One region of the Arthrobacter sp. SLBN-100 genome, then DNA from elsewhere that is predicted to be linked to it. Evidence: riboswitches for the same ligand, from Rfam matches in the RefSeq annotation. Region 1 holds a riboswitch; the other holds the start of a gene.

Evidence for each region. Region 1 has a riboswitch for glycine ahead of gcvP (aminomethyl-transferring glycine dehydrogenase). Riboswitches for the same ligand answer to the same signal wherever they lie in the genome.
Region 2: linked by a shared signal. The riboswitch ahead of gcvP (aminomethyl-transferring glycine dehydrogenase) and the one ahead of gcvP (aminomethyl-transferring glycine dehydrogenase) in region 1 are both predicted to bind glycine.

The regions. Positions count from the first base shown of each region.
Region 1 covers NZ_VFMY01000001.1:2,292,789-2,297,199, forward strand. Annotated here, with positions in the region: gene gcvP (aminomethyl-transferring glycine dehydrogenase) at 1-2,497, opposite strand, end outside; glycine riboswitch at 2,550-2,657, opposite strand; glycine riboswitch at 2,659-2,756, opposite strand; gene FBY31_RS10775 (GntR family transcriptional regulator) at 2,875-3,543, opposite strand; gene FBY31_RS10780 (ornithine cyclodeaminase family protein) at 3,586-4,411, opposite strand, start outside.
Region 2 covers NZ_VFMY01000001.1:3,847,285-3,851,695, forward strand. Annotated here, with positions in the region: gene FBY31_RS17765 (Dps family protein) at 1-125, shown strand, start outside; gene FBY31_RS17770 (MFS transporter) at 229-1,809, opposite strand; gene FBY31_RS17775 (TetR/AcrR family transcriptional regulator) at 1,876-2,415, shown strand; glycine riboswitch at 2,508-2,606, shown strand; glycine riboswitch at 2,608-2,746, shown strand; gene gcvP (aminomethyl-transferring glycine dehydrogenase) at 2,785-4,411, shown strand, end outside.

The DNA.
Region 1 (4,411 bases):
CGTGGAAGCCGAAGTCGATGAGGCGCTTGGCTACATCCTCGGCAGTGACACCCGTGCGCGCTGTCAGGTCGCGCAGGTCCAGGATGCACTCGTGCGCCACCAGCCCGCTCTCACCGGTGTAGAGCACGGGGAAGTGCTCGTCCAGGCGGGCGGCGACGTAGTTCGCGGCCAGCAATGCGGACTTGGTGGCCTCGGTGAGGCCCTGCCCGCCCATCAGCTTCACGTAAGCCCAGGAGATGGGCAGCACGCCGGCGGAACCGAAGCGGGATGCGGAGATCGCTACGCCGTGGCCGGCTTCATGCGCAGCCTTGTTGGCGTCGCCCGGCATGAACGGCGCCAGGTGCGCCTTGGCAGCAACAGGTCCGACGCCGGGTCCGCCGCCGCCGTGCGGGATGCAGAACGTCTTGTGCAGGTTCAGGTGGGACACGTCGCCGCCGAACTTGCCCGGCTGCGCCAGACCGACCAGTGCGTTCAGGTTGGCACCGTCAACGTATACCTGGCCGCCGGCCGCGTGAATGGCGTCGCAGACTTCGCGCACATCGGAGTCGTATACACCGTGGGTGGACGGGTAGGTGATCATGATGGCCGAGAGGACGTCCTTGTGGGCCTCGATTTTGGCCTGCAGGTCGGCATGGTCGATGGTGCCGTCGGCAGCAGTAGCCACCACAACAACCGTCATGCCGGCGAGGACGGCGGAGGCGGCGTTGGTGCCGTGCGCCGAGGCGGGGATCAGGCAGACATTGCGCTGTGCCTCGCCCCGGGAGTGGTGGTAGCCGCGGATTGCCAGCAGGCCCGCGAGCTCGCCCTGCGAGCCGGCGTTGGGCTGGATGGACACCTGGTCGTACCCGGTGATCTCGGCGAGGTCGGCTTCCAGGCCGGCAATGAGTTCGCGCCAGCCGGCCGTCTGGGAGTCGGGGGCGAACGGGTGGATTGACGCGAATTCCGGCCAGGAGATGGCTTCCATTTCGGCGGTGGCGTTCAGCTTCATAGTGCAGGAGCCCAGCGGGATCATGGTGCGGTCCAGGGCCAGGTCGCGGTCGGAGAGGCGGCGGATGTAGCGCAGCAGCTGGGTTTCGGACCGGTGGGTGTTGAACACCGGGTGCTGCAGGTAGGTGGAGGTGCGCACCACCGGCTCAGGCAGCTCGAACCCGGCGGCCTCCACAACCGGACCCGCGCCAAAGGCGACGACCACCGCGGAGAGGACCTCCGGCGTCGTGGTTTCATCAACTGACACGCCGACTGTGTCCGGGTCGATGAGGCGCAGGTTGACGCCGCGGGCTTCGGCGGCGGTAATGACCTTGGCTGCCTTGCCGGGCACGCGCACGGTGATGGTGTCGAAGAAGGTGTCGCTGACCAGTTCGCGGCCGGCGATCTTCAGCGTGGCGGCGAGGGCTCGGGCGTTGTTGTGGACGGTTTCGGCGATCGCCTTCAGCCCGTCCGGGCCGTGGTAGACGGCGTAGAAGGACGAGACGATGGCGAGCAGGGCCTGTGCGGTGCAGATGTTGGAGGTGGCCTTCTCGCGCCGGATGTGCTGCTCGCGGGTCTGGAGGGCCAGGCGGTAGGCGGGAACGCCGGCGTTGTCCTTCGAAACGCCTACGATGCGGCCGGGGAGGGTGCGTTCCATGCCTTCGCGGACGGCCATGTAGGCGGCGTGGGGTCCGCCGAAGAACAGCGGCACGCCCAGGCGCTGGGTGGAGCCGACGGCGATGTCCGCGCCCTGCTCTCCCGGCGGGGTGATGAGGGTGAGGGCCAGGAGGTCGGCGGCGACGGTGACCAGGGCGCCGCGGTCTTTGGCCTCGGCGATGACGGAGGTCTGGTCCCAGACCCGGCCGGAGACGCCGGGCTGCTGGAGGACCACGCCGTTGATGTCGCCGTCGGGCAGTCCGTTGGTGAGGTCGGCGATTTCCACCTCGAAGCCGAGGGCTTCGGCGCGGCCCAGCACGATGGCGATGGTCTGCGGAAGGAGGTCGGCGTCGAGGACGGTCTTGCCGTCCTTCGCGGTCTTGTTCTTGTTGGCCCTGCGCATCAGGAGCACGGCTTCGGCGACGGCGGTGGCTTCGTCCAGGAGGGAGGCGTTGGCCACCGGGAGCGCGGTGAGGTCCTGGACCATGGTCTGGAAGTTGAGCAGCGCCTCGAGCCGGCCCTGGGAAATCTCCGGCTGATAAGGGGTGTAGGCGGTGTACCAGGCGGGAGCTTCGAGGACGTTGCGGCGGATCACCGGCGGGGTCACGGTGTCGTAGTAGCCCTGGCCGATCATCTGCACGGCCATCTTGTTCTTGCCCGCCAGCTTGCGGAGCTCGGCTAGAACCTGGACTTCGCTCAGGGCGCTCTCGAGGGTGAGGGGCTTGTCCTGGCGGATGGAATCGGGAACGGCGCTGTCGACCACGCCATCGAGGCTGTCGTAGCCGACGGCCTTGAGCATGGTGTCGATGTCGGACTGGCGGCGTGCGCCGATATGGCGGTCTGCGAAGGTGGTGGGGGACGATTGAACCGTCATGAGAGGAACTCCATAATTCAGGTGGCGCCTAAGCACCACGTTGATTCGGGTTCCTCCCCGCTCTGTATTGGACCTGAGAGTTTTGCGTTGCCCTGCCGTTTCGCAGGACGCCACTTGCACCGTCGGTGAGTCCGGTTGCCCGGACTGCTTTCCAGAGTTGCCTTGCCGCGGCGGTACGTGGGCCTGAGAGATTCCTGGGGAGGGTTTGCTCCTACGGCGCCTGCTGAACGTACCGGCAGGACTCTCCCGCCGCAGATCATTAGCATGTGCCACTGGTGGGTGACACGGCTCACACCCTACAGGTTGCGGGGGCGGGATGCAAAATCCGCGCGGTTTCAAGGCGCACGTACGACGGCGGACACGCCGCCGTCGCGGGCCTACTGTTCAGGCAGCCGCCCGGCAAGTCCCCGGAGGGAGGGTTCCCGGCCCAGCTCCACATGGGCAAACGCCAGCGCTGCCGCAAGTTCGGCTCTGCCGTCATAGATCGCCTTGCATAGGCTTAGATGCTCTGCGCACTGAACCAGGGGGTCGCGGTGCCCGGTCAGGGTAAAGAGCCACTGCATCCTGCCCAGGAGCGGCTTCATGGAGTACTCCAGCAATGCGTTGCCGCCCATCGAGACGATCTCTGCATGCAGGGCCGTGTTGCTCAGCGGGATTTGCGCGTGGTCGTGGCGCAGGGTCGCTTCTTCGGCCCGGTCCATCATCTGCTGGAGGCGCGCCGAGGACTCCCCCCGCGCGGCGGCCTGGGCGGCGAGCCGCGCGGCGAGGACTTCGAGGCTGAGCCGGACATCAAAGAGTTCGTTGACGTCCCTCAGGGTGATCTGCTTGACGGTGGCCCCGCGCCGCGGAGAGGTGTCAATGAAGCCTTCGGCTTCCAGCAGCTGGAGGGCTTCGCGGACGGGTACCCGGGAAACGTCCAAGGCCTGGGACAGCTCGCGTTCCCTAAGCCGGGAGCCGGGCGCGAAGTCACCCGAGATGATCAGCTCGCGGATCCGTGCCCGGGTAGCGTCAGCCGAGGACGCGGGTGAGTCCGCATGGACAGTCAATGATGCCTCCCGTTGATTCCGGCGCCCTGCTTCGATGCCGCCTCAGTTATTCAGCTCCACATGGGTGCCGATCCCCTGGTCAAGTGCAGCGTCATACAGGAGCCGCCCGATCGCAAGGTCCTGCAGGCCGATACCCACCGAGTTGAACAAGGTTATGTCCTCATCCCCCAGACGGCCTGCTTTTGTCCCAGCCGCCACGTCACCAAGTTCTGCTTCCACATCCTCGAAGCCCATGGCGCCTTCCGTTACCGGGATGATCAGCCCCCCGGACTTGGCCCTTGCTGTAGCGAGGCTGTCCACGAAAACCCGCGCCCGGACCATGCCCGCTGAGTCAACTTCCCGGTGGTCCGGCCGCGGACGGGATCCGACGGCGTTAACGTGCAGTCCGGGCTGGAACCACTCCCCTTTGACCAATGGCTCAACCGCTGGCGTGAGGGTGCACAGCACGTCCGAGCCCTCGACGACCTCCCGCACGCTGGCGGCCCGCGTAATGTTCAGCCCGTAACAGGAAATTTCGTCGCAGAAGGCAGCGACGGTCTCAGTGGAACGGGACCACACCACCACGTTTCTCATTGGCAGCACGGCCAGCATGGCTTCCACATGGGCCACCGCCAAGGCGCCTGCCCCCACCAGCCCCAAGGTGGTGCTGCGGGGCCTCGCAAGGAGCTTCGTTGCCACCGCGCTGGCTGCCGCGGTGCGGACCCGGGTGGGAACTTTACCGTCCAGGATGGCCAGGGTTTCACCGGTCAGCTGGGAGACGAGCATGATGGTGGACCGCTGGGTAGGCAGGCTGGCCGCACCGTTGGACGGGATGTCCGCCAGCAGTTTCACTGACGCCAACTCCTCCGCTTCGGACAGCGCCGCCATC
Region 2 (4,411 bases), 1.6 Mb from region 1:
AGGAGGATCCCACCACCGCGGACCTCCTGCACGAGTTCATTGCCAAACTCGAGCAGTTCGCATGGATGGTGAACGCCGAGACCATGAAGGCCTCTGCCAGCGTCACTGCCCCTGACGCGAAGTAGCCCGTCCCGGCACACACAAAGTATTCAGCGCCCGGCGCCGGACTCCCTGTCCGGCGCCGGGCGCTGCTTTTTACCCGCCAGCATGCCAGCGGGATGTTTGCCCCTATTCGGCCTTGGGCACTTTCCGGAGGACGACGGCGGCAAGTACTGCCGCCGTCGCCATCAGTACCAGCCCGATCGCCGCAGTGACATGCACGCCCGAGTCGAAGGCGGCGCCGGCGGCCTGCCGGACGGCGTCGGCCAGTGGAGCAGGCAATCCGGCCGCCAGTTCCATGGCTCCGGCGAGGGTCTGGCCGGCACGTGCAGCACTCCCGCCGCTGGCGGCCCCCGGGAGGCCGGCGGGAAGCTGCAGGTTGTGCTGGTAGGAGGCCGTCAGGATCGAGCCCAGCACGGCGGTGCCGAGCAAGGCGCCTACCTCGTACCCTGTCTCCGAGATGGCCGAGGCCGCGCCGGATTTTTCCGCCGGAACGCTGCCAAGGATGAGGTCGTTGGAGATAGTCTCCGCGGTCCCCACGCCCAGCGCCAGGACCAGCAGGGCCGCGAGCAGAAGCCCCGACCCGTTGAAAGGGCTGCCGAAGGTCACCAGGCTGTACCCCGCGGCGCTCAGGCCCAGTCCGGCTGCCACCACGAAGCCGGGCCGGATCTTGCGGACCAGGGGCACCACCGCGAGGCCCGCCGTCACGGTAGCCACCAGCGCCGGAATCATGGCCATTCCTGCGGCCGAAGGGGACATGCCTTCGAGCAGCTGCAGGTGCTGGGCCAGGAAGAGGATAAAGCCGTTGAAGGAGAACAGGGCAAGGATGTTCGCCGTGATGGCCATGCTGAACACCGGGTTCCGGAACAGGGACATGTCCAGCAAGGGGCTGCTCAGCCGCTGTTGCCGGCGAACGAAGGCTGCGCCCATGGCCAGGCCGAAGGCTATGCTTCCCAGGGTCAAGGGGCCCGTGCCTTCGGTGGCGTATTCCTTGATGCCGTACACCACTGGCACCATGGTCAGCAGTGAGAGCAGGATGCTCGCCCCGTCCACCTTTCCCGGCGTAGGGTCCCGGGACTCCGGGATGAACGCCGGGCCGAAGGCCAGCAGGGGCAGCATGATGGGCACCGCCACCAGGAGGACTGCTCCCCACCAGAAGCGTTCCACCAGACAGCCGCCGAAGATCGGACCCAGGGCAGCTCCGCCGGAGAACCCGGCGGCCCAGATGGCGATGGCCAGCCGACGTCGGTTGGGATCCGGGAAGATGTTGCGGATCAGGGACAGTGTGGAGGGCATCAGCATCGCCCCGAAGAAGCCCAGGGAGGCGCGGCCCGCTATCAGCCAGCCGGCGCTGGGGGCGAAGGCCGTTGCGGCTGATACTGCGGCGAAGCCGATGCTGCCGACGATCAGCAGCCGGCGCCGTCCGATCCGGTCTCCCAGGCTCCCCATGGCAACGAGCAGTCCCGCCAGCACCAGAGGGTAGGCGTCCACGATCCACAGAAGTTCCACGCCCGAGGTGCCTAAGGCTCCGGCAATCGCGGGCAGTGCAAATGTCAGGGCTGTGTTGTCGACGGCGACGAGGAGGACCGGGAACATCAGCAGTCCCAGGGCGAGCCAGTCGCGCCAAGTGCCCGGGGCTGGAGCGGATGGCCGGGCCGCCGGGGCCTTCAGCGGGGTTCGGTCCTGTTGCGGGGTGGAGGAAGCGGTCATCCGTGAACTGTACCGTCCAGACGGTTCAGTTAAGAAATGGAATCCGGACCATGCATGATTGGAACCATGGCCAGAAAACCCGTCGCGCGAGATGCAGTCCTCGATGCCTTTGAAGAACTCCTGATCGACGTGGGGGAGCGCGCCGCCACCCTGGACGCGGTGGCGAAACGGGCAGGCGTCTCCAAGGGCGGGCTGCTGTACCACTTCCCCAACAAGGAGGCGCTGATCGCGGCAACCCTCGAGCGGCTGGACCGCCTGGCGGGGGAGGACCTTGCTGACATGGCGGCGGCGCCCGAAGGTGCGGCGGCCTATTTCATCCGGTCATCGCTCTGGTCCGACACCCCTATGGACAGGTCCTTCGTGGCTGCCACGCGCCTCGCTGAAGTGGCCCACGAGGAGGCCCGCCGACGCTTCGCCGCAATCCAGCAACAGTGGCTGGAGCTCATCGGCAAGGATGTTGGCCCGGGAATGGCAAAAGCCGTGCTTTACATGGGGGACGGGCTGTACTTCAACGCCATGTGGGAGAGCGGGCCGTCCGGAAAGGCCGGCAACCGGCAGGCGGAAGTGGACCAACTCCTGGCCGCCGTCGAGCGGCTCAGGGGTTAGCTGCCATTTGCTCCACAGCAGGCGGCATAGGAGAATTGGTCTATGTGCGGGCCGCCTCCGGGCGCGCCCGGACAACCCAAATGAATAGCCTTTGATCTGCGGCGGGAGAGTTCTGCCAGAAGGTACAAGCAGGCGCCGTAGGAGCAATACCTCCCCAGGAATCTCACAGGCCCATGTACCGCCGCGGCGAGGCACCTCTGGAAAGCAGCACGCTGTCCGCCCCCGTATCCGGTCCCGGATACTTGGACTGCTGTGCTCACCGACGGTGCAAGCGGGGCTTGCGCAAGCAGGCACCGCGGAAACTCTCAGGTCCAGTTACAGAGCGGGGAGGACCCGAATCGATGCGGCGTACCCTGCGCCGCCTTAGTTATGGAGTTCCTCGTGACTGTATCTCCGGCCTCCGCCATCCCAGCCTCCGCCATCCCGGCCACCGCCTCCCCAGCCTCCGCTCCAGCCGCCACTGCTCCGGCTGCCACCTTTGTTGACCGGCACATCGGCGCCCGCCGCCAGGCCGACGTCGACACCATGCTCAAGGCCGTGGGCTACGACACCGTGGACGCACTGGTTGACACCGCCGTGCCCAAGGACATCCGCCAGGATTCTGCACTGGAACTGGACGGCGCCCTGAGCGAGGTGGAAGCGCTCGCTGAACTGCGCCGGCTGGCCGCGAAGAACAAGACCGCGGTGCAGATGATTGGCCAGGGCTACTACGACACCGTGACGCCGCCGGTGATCCGCCGCAACATCCTTGAGGGTCCGGCCTGGTACACCGCCTACACGCCCTACCAGCCCGAGATTTCCCAAGGCCGGCTCGAGGCGCTGCTGAACTTCCAGACCATGGTCCAGGACCTCGTGGGGCTGCCCATCGCCAACGCCTCCCTGCTGGACGAAGCCACCGCGGTGGCCGAGGCCGTGCTGATGATGCGCAGGGCCAACAAGAACAAGGATGCCCGGGACGGCAAGACGGTGCTGGACTCCGATTGCCTGCCGCAGACCATCGCCATCGTGAAGGGCCGCGCTGAGGCGCTGGGCTTCGAGGTCGAGGTGGCGGACCTGTCCAAGGGCCTTCCTGACGGCGTCATCAACGGTGTGGTCCTGCAGCAGCCCGGCGCCTCCGGCCGGGTCTTTGACCACAGCGCCGTCATCGCCGACACCAAGGAACGCGGCGCCCTGGTCACAGTGGCGGCGGACCTGCTGGCCCTCACCCTCATCACGCCTCCCGGCGAGCAGGGGGCGGACATCGCCGTGGGGTCGGCGCAGCGCTTCGGCGTGCCGCTGTTCTACGGCGGCCCGCACGCGGCCTACATGGCGGTGCAGAAAGGCCTGGAGCGGTCCATGCCCGGCCGCCTGGTGGGTGTCTCCAAGGACTCCGCGGGAGTACCTGCCTACCGCCTTGCCCTGCAGACCCGCGAGCAGCACATCCGCCGCGAGAAGGCCACCTCGAACATCTGCACCGCCCAGGCGCTGCTGGCCATCGTGGCGTCAATGTACGCGGTGTACCACGGTCCCGAGGGCCTGAAGGCTATCGCCCGGGCTGCCCACGCCCACGCGAAGAACCTTGCCGCCTCGCTTAAGGCGGCCGGTTTCGACGTGCTGCACACCAGTTTCTTCGACACCGTCACGGTCTCCGTTCCGGGCAAGGCCGCCGGCATCGTCGCTGCCGCCGAGGCCAAGGGCATCAACCTGCGGAGCATCGATGGGGACACGGTGGGCTTCTCCACCGACGAAACCACGACGCCGGCAGTCGTCGACGGCGTCCTGGGCGCCTTTGGTGCCGGCCTGGCTGACGCGGCTGCCGGCACTGACACTGCCTTTGCCCTGGATGCCGCCGTCGAACGTTCCTCCGACTTCCTGCAGCACCCGGTGTTCAACACCTACCGGTCTGAGACGCAGCTGCTGCGCTACATCCGGAAGCTCAGCGACCGGGACCTGGCCCTGGACCGCACCATGATCCCGCTGGGTTCCTGCACCATGAAGCTGAACGCCACAGCCGAAA